4 regions of the Rhizobium sp. NLR8a genome follow, and region 3 is predicted to be linked to each of the others. Evidence: predicted binding sites of a transcription regulator. Region 3 holds the regulator's gene; each other region holds the start of a gene.
The links. Region 3 encodes LexA, which represses DNA repair genes until DNA is damaged. Its sites were predicted from a motif close to TGTTCNNNNTGTGTTCNG; they were not measured.
Positions count from the first base shown of each region.

Region 1: a site for LexA is predicted at 1,929-1,946, ahead of HJC04_RS21045 (putative DNA modification/repair radical SAM protein). Genes of this name have one in related genera too.
Region 2: a site for LexA is predicted at 1,650-1,667, ahead of recA (recombinase RecA). Genes of this name have one in related genera too.
Region 4: a site for LexA is predicted at 1,831-1,848, ahead of HJC04_RS07510 (ATP-dependent helicase). Genes of this name have one in related genera too.

Region 1 is NZ_JABDWI010000010.1:298,704-301,911, reverse strand. It holds gene HJC04_RS21050 (UdgX family uracil-DNA binding protein) at 1-691, opposite strand, end outside; gene HJC04_RS21045 (putative DNA modification/repair radical SAM protein) at 691-1,923, opposite strand; gene greA (transcription elongation factor GreA) at 2,189-2,665, shown strand; gene HJC04_RS21035 (glycosyltransferase family 4 protein) at 2,693-3,208, shown strand, end outside.
Region 2 is NZ_JABDWI010000017.1:128,420-131,627, reverse strand. It holds gene alaS (alanine--tRNA ligase) at 1-291, opposite strand, end outside; gene recA (recombinase RecA) at 447-1,535, opposite strand; gene HJC04_RS28200 (carbohydrate kinase family protein) at 1,766-2,710, shown strand; gene HJC04_RS28195 (pseudouridine-5'-phosphate glycosidase) at 2,800-3,208, shown strand, end outside.
Region 3 is NZ_JABDWI010000007.1:208,388-211,595, reverse strand. It holds gene kdsA (3-deoxy-8-phosphooctulonate synthase) at 1-236, opposite strand, end outside; gene HJC04_RS15340 (VOC family protein) at 233-1,129, opposite strand; gene lexA (transcriptional repressor LexA) at 1,325-2,044, shown strand; gene HJC04_RS15330 (ComEC/Rec2 family competence protein) at 2,025-3,208, opposite strand, start outside.
Region 4 is NZ_JABDWI010000003.1:354,190-357,397, reverse strand. It holds gene HJC04_RS07510 (ATP-dependent helicase) at 1-1,788, opposite strand, end outside; gene HJC04_RS07505 (VOC family protein) at 1,978-2,454, shown strand; gene HJC04_RS07500 (PrkA family serine protein kinase) at 2,858-3,208, shown strand, end outside.

The sequences.
Region 1 (3,208 bases), on a different contig from region 3:
TCGGCATCTCCGCCTGCATCGCCTTCACCTTCAACCGCGCGGGGTTGAAGATGCTGGCATAGTAGGTTCGCCAGAGTTCGTCCGTGGCATCGGTGAGATTAGGCCTTTCGCATGGCTCGTCGGCAATCGTCAGCCGCTCGCCGTTCCAGGCCGCCGAGCCCTTGGGCGTGGCGATCAGCCAGTCCATGTCGCTGAAACGGCGCTGGAAAAAGGGAGCCGTGCGCCTGACGACATGATGGTCCGGCTCGAACCAGGCGAGGAATTTCCGACGACCTGCCGATACCGCGCCGACTTCCTTGAAACGGACGAAGGCCGTCATCTTGTGCGCGTCGCGCCGAATGTTCTTCGCCATCAGCCTGGCCCGCACAACATCCTCGTCGGAGGTCACCTCCAGCAGTTGCCGATCCAGCTGCAGCCTCCAGAGGAGACGGTACAGCAGAGAAAATCGCGCCGGATCGGAATGGCAGAGGACGGTCTCAGCAAGCTCGATGAAAGCGGGCGGCACCGTCATCGGCTTACGCGTTGTCGCAGGCGCTGGCGGCATGGCGTCCCGTTGAAACGACAGATCGGCCTCGGCGCTTTTTTCGCGCCAGTCGATCTCCTCGGGCAAGATGCCGGCTGCCGCCAAAACGCGTGCGGCATCGCGCCATTCGCCAAGATCTCCACGTCCTGCAAGCACGACCCGGCGCATCACAGCAAGGACAATTGTTCATGCTGCGGCTGGAACACGGCGCGCAGGTCCGGGCGGTCGACCAGCCGTCGCGGCGACCAGCCTTCCGCGGAGATGAAGGATTGGACTTTCTTGATCGAAACTCCGAGTCGGGAGAGATCATCAAGCCGCAGGCGACGAAAACGGCGCGCAGAGACGATCGCTTTCACGGTTTTGGTGCCGAGGCCCGGCACACGCAGCAACCGCTCGCGCTCGGCCTTGTTGATGTCGACGGGAAATTCGCCCCGGTTGGCAAGCGCCCAGGCAAGCTTCGGATCGAGATTGAGATCGAGCATGCCGTCCGCCTGGTTCGCAGTAATCTCCTCGATGCCGAAACCGTAGAACCGATAGAGCCAGTCGGCCTGGTAAAGCCGATGCTCGCGCATCAGCGGCGGCTTGATCAGCGGCAGGTTTTTCGAGGAGTCCGGGATGGGGCTGAAGGCGGAGTAATAGACGCGCCTCAGGCCATAGCTGCTGTAGAGCCGGCCGCTGCTCGCCAGAATAGTCGCGTCATTGGCCCCATCCGCCCCGACGATCATCTGCGTGCTCTGGCCGGCTGGCACGAAACGCTGGCGTTTCCCGGTCTTAAGCGTCGGTTCATCGGCAGCCTCGATCTTCGACCTGATATCCGCCATCGATCGTCTGATATTGACGGGCTTCTTTTCCGGCGCGAAACGGGAAATCCCGCTGTCGGTCGGCAGCTCGATATTGAGCGACAGCCGATCGGCATGAAGCCCCGCCTCCTCGATCAGATGCGGCGACGCCTCGGGGATCGCTTTCAGATGGATATAGCCGCGGAAATTATGCGTCACCCGCAGCTCGCGGACGATGCGGACCATCTCCTCCATCGTGTAATCGGAAGAGCGAATGATGCCGGAGGAAAGGAAGAGGCCTTCGATATAGTTGCGTCGGTAGAATTCGAGCGTCAGCCAGACGACTTCCTCCGTCGTGAAGCGTGCGCGCTCGACATTGCTGGAGGAGCGATTGACGCAATAGGCACAGTCGTAGATGCAGAAATTGGTGAGCAGGATCTTCAGAAGCGAAATGCACCGTCCATCCGGAGCATAGGCATGGCAGATGCCGGATCCCTCGGTCGAACCCAGTCCGCCGCTTGCGCTCGAATCGCGTTTCACCGTGCCGCTGGAGGCACAGGAAGCATCGTATTTTGCGGCATCGGAAAGGATGGCCAAACGTTCGGTTAGCGACTTCTTCATTAGTATGTTCACTATATGTTCCATGGCGCAAAGTCAATCCCGGCGCGGCTGCCGCTCCCCCGTTTGGCACGCATCACCCGACGTACCAGCGGGTATCCGTTTCATTTATGCGAATTTTCTGGAAATCAGCCGTGGCGATCTGCTATAAGCATGCAACTATGATTGTGGCACGGTTCCGAAGTTCCTCTTCGGGACCTGTTTTCTTTTGTGTGTGCCTGACTGTGCTGACGCAAGACGGCGGCCGCAAGGAGTGAAGGACAGAAAAATGGTTGATAAGGTACCGATGACACAGGGTGGTTTCGTCAAGCTGCAGGAAGAGCTGCGCTGGCGTCAGCAGGAGGAGCGCCCCCGAATCATCGAGGCGATCGCCGAAGCCCGTGCTCATGGCGACCTTTCCGAAAATGCCGAATACCATGCCGCCAAGGAAGCCCAGAGCCACAATGAGGGCCGCATCACCGAGCTGGAAGACCTGACGGCCCGCGCCGAGGTCATCGACCTCACGAAAATGTCCGGCGACAAGATCAAGTTCGGCGCCAAGGTGAAGCTCGTTGACGAGGACACCGAGGAAGAAAAGACCTACCAGATCGTTGGCGACCAGGAAGCCGACGTCAAGGCCGGCCGCATCTCCATCTCCTCCCCGATCGCCCGTGCGCTGATCGGCAAGGAAGTCGGCGATTCCATCGAGGTCAATGCGCCGGGCGGCTCCAAGGCCTACGAAATCCTACAGGTTTCCTGGGGCTGATCGCCCGTCAGACACGAGACCCATTCCTTGCCGGATATTCGTGACGTCGAGATCATCGCGCCCAACTTCAAGCGCCGGCTCTCCGGCGTCACGTCGACCATCGTTCAGCTCATCCCATGCCAGATCTGGCTTGGGATGCGCATAGCGACGCTCGGCCCCGGCCTGCCGGAGGGCTTGGCCAAACTGAGATGGGCGCAGCTTTTCGGGCTGTGGCGTCCGCCGGCCAGGCGACGTCACCGCGTCTGGCACGCCCGCCGCAACAATGAGATGGCCGTCGGCATCCTGCTTCGCCATGTCCTGCGCATGCCGCTGAAGCTGCTCTTCACTTCGGCGGCGCAACGCCGTCACACCGCCTATACGAAATGGCTGATCCGCCGCATGGACGCGGTGATCGCGACCAGTGACCGCTCAGGCTCCTTCCTCGAAGTGCCTCACACTGTCATCCAGCACGGCGTCGACCTTTCTCTCTTTCACCCACCGGAAACCGCCGACGACGGCATAACCGCGACCGGCCTGCCCGGCCGCTATCTCGTCGGCTGCTTC
Region 2 (3,208 bases), on a different contig from region 3:
GGAGAAATTGCCGAGCATTTCGAAGAAGGTCAGGTGACGCGCGGTATAGCCGACATTGTCGAGGTCATTATGCTTGCCGCCGGCGCGCACGCACTTCTGCGAGGTTGTCGCCGTCGCATAAGGACGTTTTTCCAGGCCGGTGAAGACGTTCTTGAATTGCACCATGCCGGCATTGGTGAACATCAGCGTCGGGTCGTTGCGCGGCACGAGCGGACTGGACGGAACGATCTCGTGGCCGTTCTTCTTGAAATAGTCGAGGAAGGTCGACCGGATATCGTTCACGCCGCTCATTCTATGCCCTTCAATGCTGCCCGAGGCCGGTAAATACAAATCCATCGGCTTTTAACGTTCGCCTCCGCCACTGTCCAGCCGACAAACAAAACCGGCCGCATTCTGATAAGGGAATGCAGCCGGCTGAGATATCAGATCAAGTTCAAGCGCGAAAATTACATTTCCGCGGCGGCATCGCCGTCATCGGCATCCGGACCGCCATTCTGCAGGAAACGATCGGCGATCAGGCCGGCATTCTGGCGCAGCGCCAGCTCGATCTCCCGAGCGAGATCCGGATTGTCGCGCAGGAAGGTTTTGGCGTTTTCGCGGCCCTGGCCGAGACGCTGGCTGTTATAGGAGAACCAGGCGCCCGACTTCTCGACGATACCGGCCTTGACGCCGAGATCGACGAGTTCGCCTGTCTTCGACACGCCTTCGCCATACATGATGTCGAACTCGACCTGCTTGAAGGGAGGCGCCATCTTGTTCTTGACGACTTTGACGCGGGTCTGGTTGCCGACCACCTCTTCGCGCTCCTTGACCGAGCCGATGCGGCGAATGTCGAGGCGCACGGACGCATAGAATTTCAGCGCATTGCCGCCCGTCGTTGTCTCCGGCGAACCGAACATGACGCCGATCTTCATGCGGATCTGGTTGATGAAGATCACCATGCAGTTCGACTTGGAGATCGAAGCGGTCAGCTTGCGCAGCGCCTGGCTCATCAGGCGGGCTTGCATGCCCGGCAGGCTGTCGCCCATCTCGCCTTCGATTTCGGCGCGCGGCGTCAGCGCGGCGACCGAGTCGACGACGAGAACGTCGACGGCGCCGGAGCGCACCAGCGTGTCGGTGATTTCGAGCGCCTGCTCGCCGGTGTCTGGCTGCGAGATCAGAAGGTTCTGCAGATCGACGCCAAGCTTGCGGGCATAGACCGGGTCGAGCGCGTGTTCAGCATCGACGAAAGCGCAGATGCCGCCCTTCTTCTGCGATTCCGCAATGGTTTGCAGCGCAAGCGTTGTTTTGCCCGAGCTTTCCGGCCCATAGATTTCAATGATACGGCCCTTCGGCAGACCGCCGATGCCGAGGGCGATATCAAGACCAAGCGAGCCCGTCGAAACCGTCTCGATCTCGACAACGTTCTCGTTGGAACCGAGTTTCATAATCGAGCCCTTGCCGAACGACCGCTCAATCTGTGAGAGTGCCGCTTCAAGCGCCTTGCTTTTGTCCACCGATTTGTCCTCTACCAGCCGCAATGAATTCTGAGACATCCGATCCACCTTTAGGTTATTGAAGCCGCTCAAGCAATGTCGAGTTTGTACCCTATTTGTTCCATTCCCGCAATAGGCGTACAAACATTTGAAAGAAAAAGGTAAAACGGCCCGTGTTCTACATTTGTTTTATCAATGCAAAGCAACGGCTTAGGCCTTATGAGCCGGCTTTGTCGCAGCCAGGCGGACCGCTTCGATTCGCCTTTCCCGGGTTATGAGAAGCGGGTGAGTTGATGAAAAAGATTCTCGTTCTCGGCGGCGCCCATATCGACAGGCGTGGCCGCATCTCCGGCGAAACGGCGCCAGGGGCCAGCAACCCCGGCACCTGGATCGAGGAGCCGGGCGGCGGCGGTTTCAATGCGGCGCGCAACCTTGCAAGACTGGGCTTTCACGTGACGATGATCTCGCCGCGCGGCGGCGATCCCTTCGGCGAAATGGTCGGCGAAGCCGCCGATTTCGCCGGCATCGACGACCGGCCCTTCGTCTTCCTCGACCGCAAGACGCCGAGCTACACAGCGATCATCGAGAAGAACGGCGACCTCGTGATCGCCCTTGCCGACATGGATCTCTACCGCTTCTTCGTGCCGCGGCGCCTGTCCATCCGCTGGGTGCGCGAGGCCTTCGCCGCGCATGATTTCATTCTCGTCGACGCCAATCTGCCGGAAGAGACGATCGCGGCGATCGTCGCCAAGGCGAACTCCCTGGCCAAACCCGTCGCGGCCATCGCAATCTCGCCGGCCAAGGTGGTCCGGCTGAAACCCTGCATCGCGGATATCGACTATCTGTTCCTGAACGAGGCCGAAGCCGCTGCCGTTACCGGCGTGCAGCCGGAGGATTCGGGCGGTTGGCCGCCGCTCCTGAACGAGATCGGCATCAGAAACGCCGTGGTCACCCGCGGCCGGCGCGAGCTTGTTGCGATTTGCAAAGACCGCGCCGTGGCGCTGCAGCCGCCAATCGCCGACACCGTCGCCGATGTCACGGGCGCCGGCGATTCCCTTGCCGCCGGCACGCTCGCCGCCTTGATATTTGGCCTGCCGCTTGAGGAGGCCATTCGCCACGGCGCGGCGGCGGCAGCGCTCACGGTGCAGTCACGGCACGCCGTCAACGAAAATCTGACGCCGGATCTCTTGAACGAGGCACTTGCCCTTGTTCCCGAGGTCAGAATTCTACATTGAAGCGACTGAATTAAAGAGTTGAGCATGATGCCGTTCGAAAACCGCCCACGCTTTTCGGTTTCATGCTCCGCCGATCACAGGACAAGATCATGACCAAGCCCATCTCCCCTCTTCTGCCGATCGCCTATTCGAAGGAGGTCGCCAGCGCCAAGCAGCGCGGCGCACCGCTGGTGGCGCTGGAATCGACCATCATCACGCACGGCATGCCCTATCCCGGCAATATCGAAATGGCGCGCAGCGTCGAGACGATCATTCGCGAACAGGGCGCCGTGCCGGCAACGATCGCGGTCATCCACGGCACGCTGCATATCGGCCTTGAAGCTGCGCAACTGGAGCAGCTTGCCAAGGCAACTGAGGTGATGAAGGTGTCGCGGGCCGATCTCGCCTTCGCGATCGCCGAGCGCCGCACCGGCGCCACCACGGTCGCGGCGACGATGATCGCGGCGGCCCGCGCCGGCATTCGTGTCTTCGCCACAGGCGGCATCGGCGGCGTGCATC
Region 3 (3,208 bases):
ATGCCGCGCTCGGCCGAGAGCGAGGTGCGGTTGGCCTTGTCGAAGGAGCTTTTGTAGACAAGACCCATGCCAAGCTTTGCGCAAAGCTCCTTCAGCGTGCCGGCGACCATGAAGGCGTGGTCCCGGTTCTCCATCTGACAGGGGCCGGCAATCAGCGACAGGCGGGCGGTATTGGAAAAGGTGACCTGACCTTCGCCTTCGCCGATCCTGACTTCGGAATTCGTGTCGGTGCTCATCGTGTTTCCTCGAAGGCGAAGAGCGCACCCTGCCCGGGCGTAGACTTCACCAGAATGCGATTGTTCTTGCGCGTGAATGTGATCCCGTTAGCACCCAAATGCGCTTCTGTCACGGCAAGATCGGCGACGGTGAAGAGGATTACCCGGCCGCGCAGACCACGATCGGCGGATGAGACGGCAAGCTCGAAATAGGCCTCCAGCCCTTCGGGCGTCATCAGGCTGATCTTCGCATTTGATGCCGCGATATTCACGCCGAAACCGGTTTTCTCCGCCGCCGCCTGCCCTATCGCAAGCCCGACGAAGGCGGCGAATGCCGCCGGGTCCGGCGCACAAAGCGCGATCTCGGCAATGCCGATCACGCCATTGGCATGCGTCTCCAGCGCGGCGCGATCTGTCGGGAAGGAATTGATGCGCTGGCAGGTAAAGAGAAAGAAATCGGGTGCGCGCAGATCAGCTGCAAAGGCCAGCTTGAAGCTGCCGACGGTCTCCGAACCATCCGGCATCCGCATCGGCCGGCTGAATTGCAACATCTCGCCGGCGCTCGCGCCGTTGCTGACGAAGCGCTTATGATCGAGGCCGGCATCCTCGCTGAGGAAGGCCAGCGCAGACAATCCCTCCTCGCCGCAGCGGAAGCGGAAGGCGCGATTGCGGGCGATGAAGACATTGCCGTGGCGGGCCGCTGCCTCGCTCTCCTCGACGCTCGCCACGCCAAGCGGCTCCAGATAGGTCTTGTCGGCGAAAAAGACGCAGGCATTCTCCGTTCCGAAGGGATGGCGCCCATCGGCGGCGACGGTGAAACCGAGCTTGCCGAGCCTCTCACGCGCCAGATCGATATTGACCACCGGCAGCACGACGTGATCCAGCGGATGCGACTTGGCGGAATGCGCGTTCATGATATCCTCCTGAAAGGGGCAAAGATGTGCGACAGCCCCTCCCCGAATGCAAGCGATGTGCGCCAATCCCGTCGAATGAAATTAAAAATCTCGACGAGTTGGCCCGAAGTTTTACGGAAATTTAGCTACTTGCGGAACACATATGGAACATATAGTGTCTGTTCTGGATTTGTTTCAATCAGGGGTCTGACGTCGATGCTCACGCGCAAACAACAGGAGCTTCTCCTTTTCATTCATGAGCGCATGAAGGAATCCGGCGTCCCTCCCTCCTTCGACGAAATGAAGGATGCCCTGGATCTCGCCTCGAAATCCGGCATTCACCGCCTGATCACGGCGCTCGAGGAGCGCGGCTTCATTCGCCGCCTACCGAATCGCGCCCGGGCGCTTGAAGTGATCAAGCTTCCGGAGGCCTATAACCCCAGCCTGCAACAGCGCCGCGGTTTTTCGCCGAGCGTCATCGAGGGCAGCCTCGGCAAACCCCAGCCGGTCGCCGCCCCCGCTGCCGCAAAGCCGGTCGCCGACAACGGCAACTCTGTCTCCGTGCCGGTCATGGGAAGAATCGCCGCCGGCGTTCCGATCTCGGCGATCCAGAACAACACGCATGACATCGTCATTCCCGCGGACATGCTTGGCTCCGGTGAGCACTACGCGCTGGAGGTCAAGGGCGATTCGATGATCGACGCCGGCATCTTCGACGGCGACACCGTGATCATCCGCAACGGCAGCACCGCAAGTCCCGGCGACATCGTCGTTGCCCTCGTCGACGACGAGGAAGCAACGCTGAAACGCTTCCGCCGGAAGGGCGCCTCGATCGCGTTGGAAGCCGCCAACCCGGCTTACGAGACCCGGATTTTCGGGCCGGACCGCGTCAAGGTGCAGGGCAAGCTCGTCGGCCTCATTCGCCGTTATCACTGACAGCAGCCGGACCGGATTCGGTAAAACTGTCTTTGCGCCAATCATAGGCGCGATGGCGCATCCATGGCCGCGATAGCGCCTCGAATGCGGTTGCGACCTGCAGGCCGGCATCGGCGAAGCGCAATTCGACGGAACCGGTCCTGCGGAGCGTCTCGCCGGTGAAGAGCGTCCCGCCTGAACGGCAGCTGTTGAAACGCAGGCGGACCGAGGTCACGACGATATCGGCCGTATCGCAGGCCGGGCCGAGATAGGCGGCATTGTCGATGACGGTGACGATATGGCCATTGCCGAGTCGTGATGTGCACCACGCCTTCTTGACGCAGGAAAACCGGTTTGCTTCACCGCCTGCTGCGGCTGCCCGCATCGCTGCGCTCGCTTCGTTCTGCTGATCGCGGGAAAGCCTGACTCGGCGGTCTTCTCCTTCCGGCGGGATAGCCGGACCATCCAGCATCTTCGGTGGAACATGTGTCGGCAGGACCAGCGCTCGCTGCCACTGGTCGAAGATGAAATCCGGCGGGTTTTCACGGTTGGACGCGATTGCCTCAGCCGCAACGACCGCAACCAGACCACCATCCTCCGAAATCACCAGATCCGGCGGGCGGGGAGCCGGCAGCAGCAGTACGGTGAGTGTCGAGACGGCGATGATGGATGTGCCGACATGGCGCAGCCGGGTGCGCAGCAGCGTCAGCAGCAGAAAGCCTGCCACCGCCACTGCGAAATACCAGGCGGGCAAGCGGCCGATGCCGATATCGCCGCCCCAGCCGGACACCGTCTTGGCAACCGCAATCACCAGATCGAGGCCGAATCCGACCACCGTCCAGAGCGGAGCATCCAGCCCGAAGGGCATGAGCAGCATCGCCAGCAGCCCGGCCGGCATGACGATGAAGGAGATGATCGGCATCGTCGCAAGGTTTGCCGGCAGGCCGTAAGCCGTCAGGCGATGAAAATGCTCGATCGAAAACAGGGCGGTGGAAAAACCGCCGATCAGCGAGGTCAGGAAGACGCCGCCGAAGAAACCGGCGACGACAACCACCGGCCTGATGATCGGCAATTTCAGGAAAGCGTTTTCACGGACACGCCTGTCCTTCCACAGCTGATAGCCCGATACCAAAGCCAATGTCGCGGCAAAGGACATCTGAAAGCTCGGTCCCAATACTTCCGAAG
Region 4 (3,208 bases), on a different contig from region 3:
CTCGTTGGTCTCGGCATCCATCACAAGGGAGACGTGTTCGAGAAAGCCGCGCATTGACTCGAAGCTTTCCATCGAGCGGATCAGTTCCTTCAGGTTTTCCAGGCGGCCCGGGGCTTCCGCGCTCTTGTCGTTCTTCCACATGTCGGTATAGCCGGACTCTTCGAGGATCTGCTCGGCAAGTTCGGTATGTGGCGTGTTTTCAAGCAGTTCCTGCCATCGGCGGAAAGATTGAATCACGTCGAAGAGGGCTTTTCGCGCCTTCGGCTTCAGCTCGTCCGTCTCGATGATGTCGGCGGCGGCCGCCAGCATCGGGATGTCGCGGGCGCGTGCATAATCGTGCAGCGCGCGCACCGTCGTATCGCCGAGGCCGCGCTTCGGCGTGTTGATGATACGTTCGAAGGCGAGGTCGTCGGCCGGCTGCGCCACCAGGCGGAAATAGGCCAGGGCATCGCGGATTTCGAGGCGCTCATAGAAGCGCGGGCCACCAATGACGCGGTAGTTGAGGCCAAGGGTGACGAAGCGATCTTCGAATTCGCGCATCTGGAAGGAGGCGCGCACGAGGATCGCCATGTCGTTCAGCAGATGCTTGTTGCGCTGGAGTTGCTCGATCTCCTCGCCAATGGCGCGGGCCTCCTCCTCCGAGTCCCAGGAGGCGTGAACCTGGACCTTGACGTCATCTGGGTCGGCGCGATCGGTGAACAACGTCTTGCCCAAGCGGCCTTCATTATGGGCGATCAGATGGGCGGCGGCGCCAAGGATATGTTCGGTCGATCGGTAATTGCGCTCGAGCTTGATCACCTTGGCGCCGGGGAAATCCTTCTCGAAGCGCAGGATATTGTCGACCTCCGCGCCGCGCCAGCCATAGATCGACTGGTCGTCGTCACCGACGCAGCAGACATTCTGCGGCTCACCCTTGGCGCGCTGGGCAAGAAGCCTCAGCCACATGTACTGAGCAGTGTTGGTGTCCTGGTACTCGTCGACAAGGATATAGCGGAAGCGGCCGTGATATTCCTTCAAAAGATCCGGATTCTTGCGGAAGATCGCGATCGGATGCATCAGCAGGTCGCCGAAATCGCAGGCGTTGAGCGTCGACAGGCGCGCCTGATAGGCGAAATAGAGATCGCGGCCGCGGCCATTGGCAAAGGCGCGGGCGTCGCCTTCGGGAATATCGGCCGGTCCGAGGCCCTTGTTCTTCCAGGTGTCGATCATGCCGGCGAACTGCTTTGCCGGCCAGCGCTTGTCGTCGAGGCCTTCGGCCTGGATCAGCTGCTTGATCAGGCGCACGACGTCGTCGGTGTCGAGAATGGTGAAACCGGAGCTCAGGCCGACGAGCTCGCCATGGCGGCGCAGGAGCTTGACGCCGATCGAGTGGAAGGTGCCGAGCCACGGCATGCCTTCGACGGCGCCGCCGACGAGCAGGGCGATGCGCTCCTTCATCTCGCGCGCGGCCTTGTTGGTAAAGGTGACGGCGAGGATCTGTGACGGGAAGGCGCGGCCGGTATTGAGGATATGGGCGATGCGGGTCGTCAGCACGCGCGTCTTTCCCGTGCCGGCGCCGGCGAGCACGAGGACGGGGCCTTCCAGCGTTTCGACGGCTTCGGTCTGTTCCGGGTTCAATCCGGCGAGATAGTCCGGCCGTTTGCCGCCGTCACGGGCCGCCATGGCGCGGGCGGCGATGCCGCCGCCGGCGGCCGGCCTTCCGGCGGTTGCGACAGACGGCTGCGGCTTACGCGCCACATCGCCCGGCTCCTCGTCGAAGAAGGGAATATCGTCGAAACTATTGCTCATGGCGCGTAATGTAGTGATTCGGGAAGGAAAGACCAGAAAAGATGTTCTGCTTTCATTCCCGAGCCACCGCTATTGCGGGGGGGTGGGCGGCCAAAAAATCCGATCGCGGCCTGTCGGAACCGGTGCCGACCAGACGTCCTCGAAGCATCGGACAGAAGTCCGGGATACTCGCCAACAAGGAGGCTGTCCATGCCCAAGGTCATTTCAAATCTCTGGTTCGCGGAGCAGGCACGCGAAGCCGTAGAATTCTACGTGTCGATCATTCCGGATTCCAGGATCGGCCGAACCACCATACTTCCGGCGGAAACCCCGAGCGGCCCTCCCGGCAGCGTCGAGCTGATCGAGTTCACGCTTGGCGACCAAGCCTTCCTGGCGATGAAGGCCGGTCCGCTCGACAGCTTCAACCATTCCTTTTCGATAGCGATCCTTCTGGAAAGCCAGGCGGAGATCGATCGGATATGGGATGCCTTCCTCGCCAATGGCGGCACGCCGGAGGCCTGCGGCTGGCTGAAGGACCGCTGGGGCCTTTCCTGGCAGATCGTCCCGCGCGCGCTCTCCGAGATGATCGCCGACGAAGATCGCGAGCGGGCAAGGCGCGTCACCGAAGTCATGCTCGGCATGGTCAAGATCGATGTGGCTGCGCTGGAAAAGGCGTTCAACGGCTGAGAGCCAGGAGGCGCATGAGTAGGATATGCCGGTCGGATGTGACGTTCGCCCGGTTTCATTCTGCGGGCGGCGAACTCGCTGCCCGCTGTCGGAGCCGACTGGCTCTCACCGGCGGGCAATCGCCGATTATTTACGGCTCGAATCACGGGCGCTATTGCATACCTTTTTTACTTCCATGTCACGTCGCTAAATGTGCTGATATCGCGACAAGCCTTTTCTCAACTACAATAAGAAACAGTTTCGTGGAGTAAAAAAATACCGGTGCATGCACGATTTTGTGCATTGCCACAAACGGCCGGTCAGCGTGGAATATACCTACGAAACTATTGATTCTTAGGAACGCCGTGGCCATCTCGATGGTTATACGGCTTAGAGCCTGCGGCATTACCTTAATGGAGGTCCCATGCTGAGTGAATCCGTATTCGATGCGTTCACACGCAGTTATGAATCGCGCCGCGAAAGCGACATGTCGGTGTCGGAATATCTCGATCTCTGCAAAACCGACCCGATCGCCTATGCCAACGCGACCGAGCGTCTGCTCGCTGCCATAGGCGAACCACAGATGGTGGACACCGCCAAGGACGCGCGCCTCGGCAGGATCTTCATGAACAGGACCATCCGGGTTTATCCGGCCTTTGCCGGCTTTCACGGCATGGAAGAGACAATCGAACGCATCGTCTCCTTTTTTCGGCATGCGGCGCAGGGGCTCGAGGAGCGCAAGCAGATTCTTTATCTGCTCGGTCCGGTCGGCGGC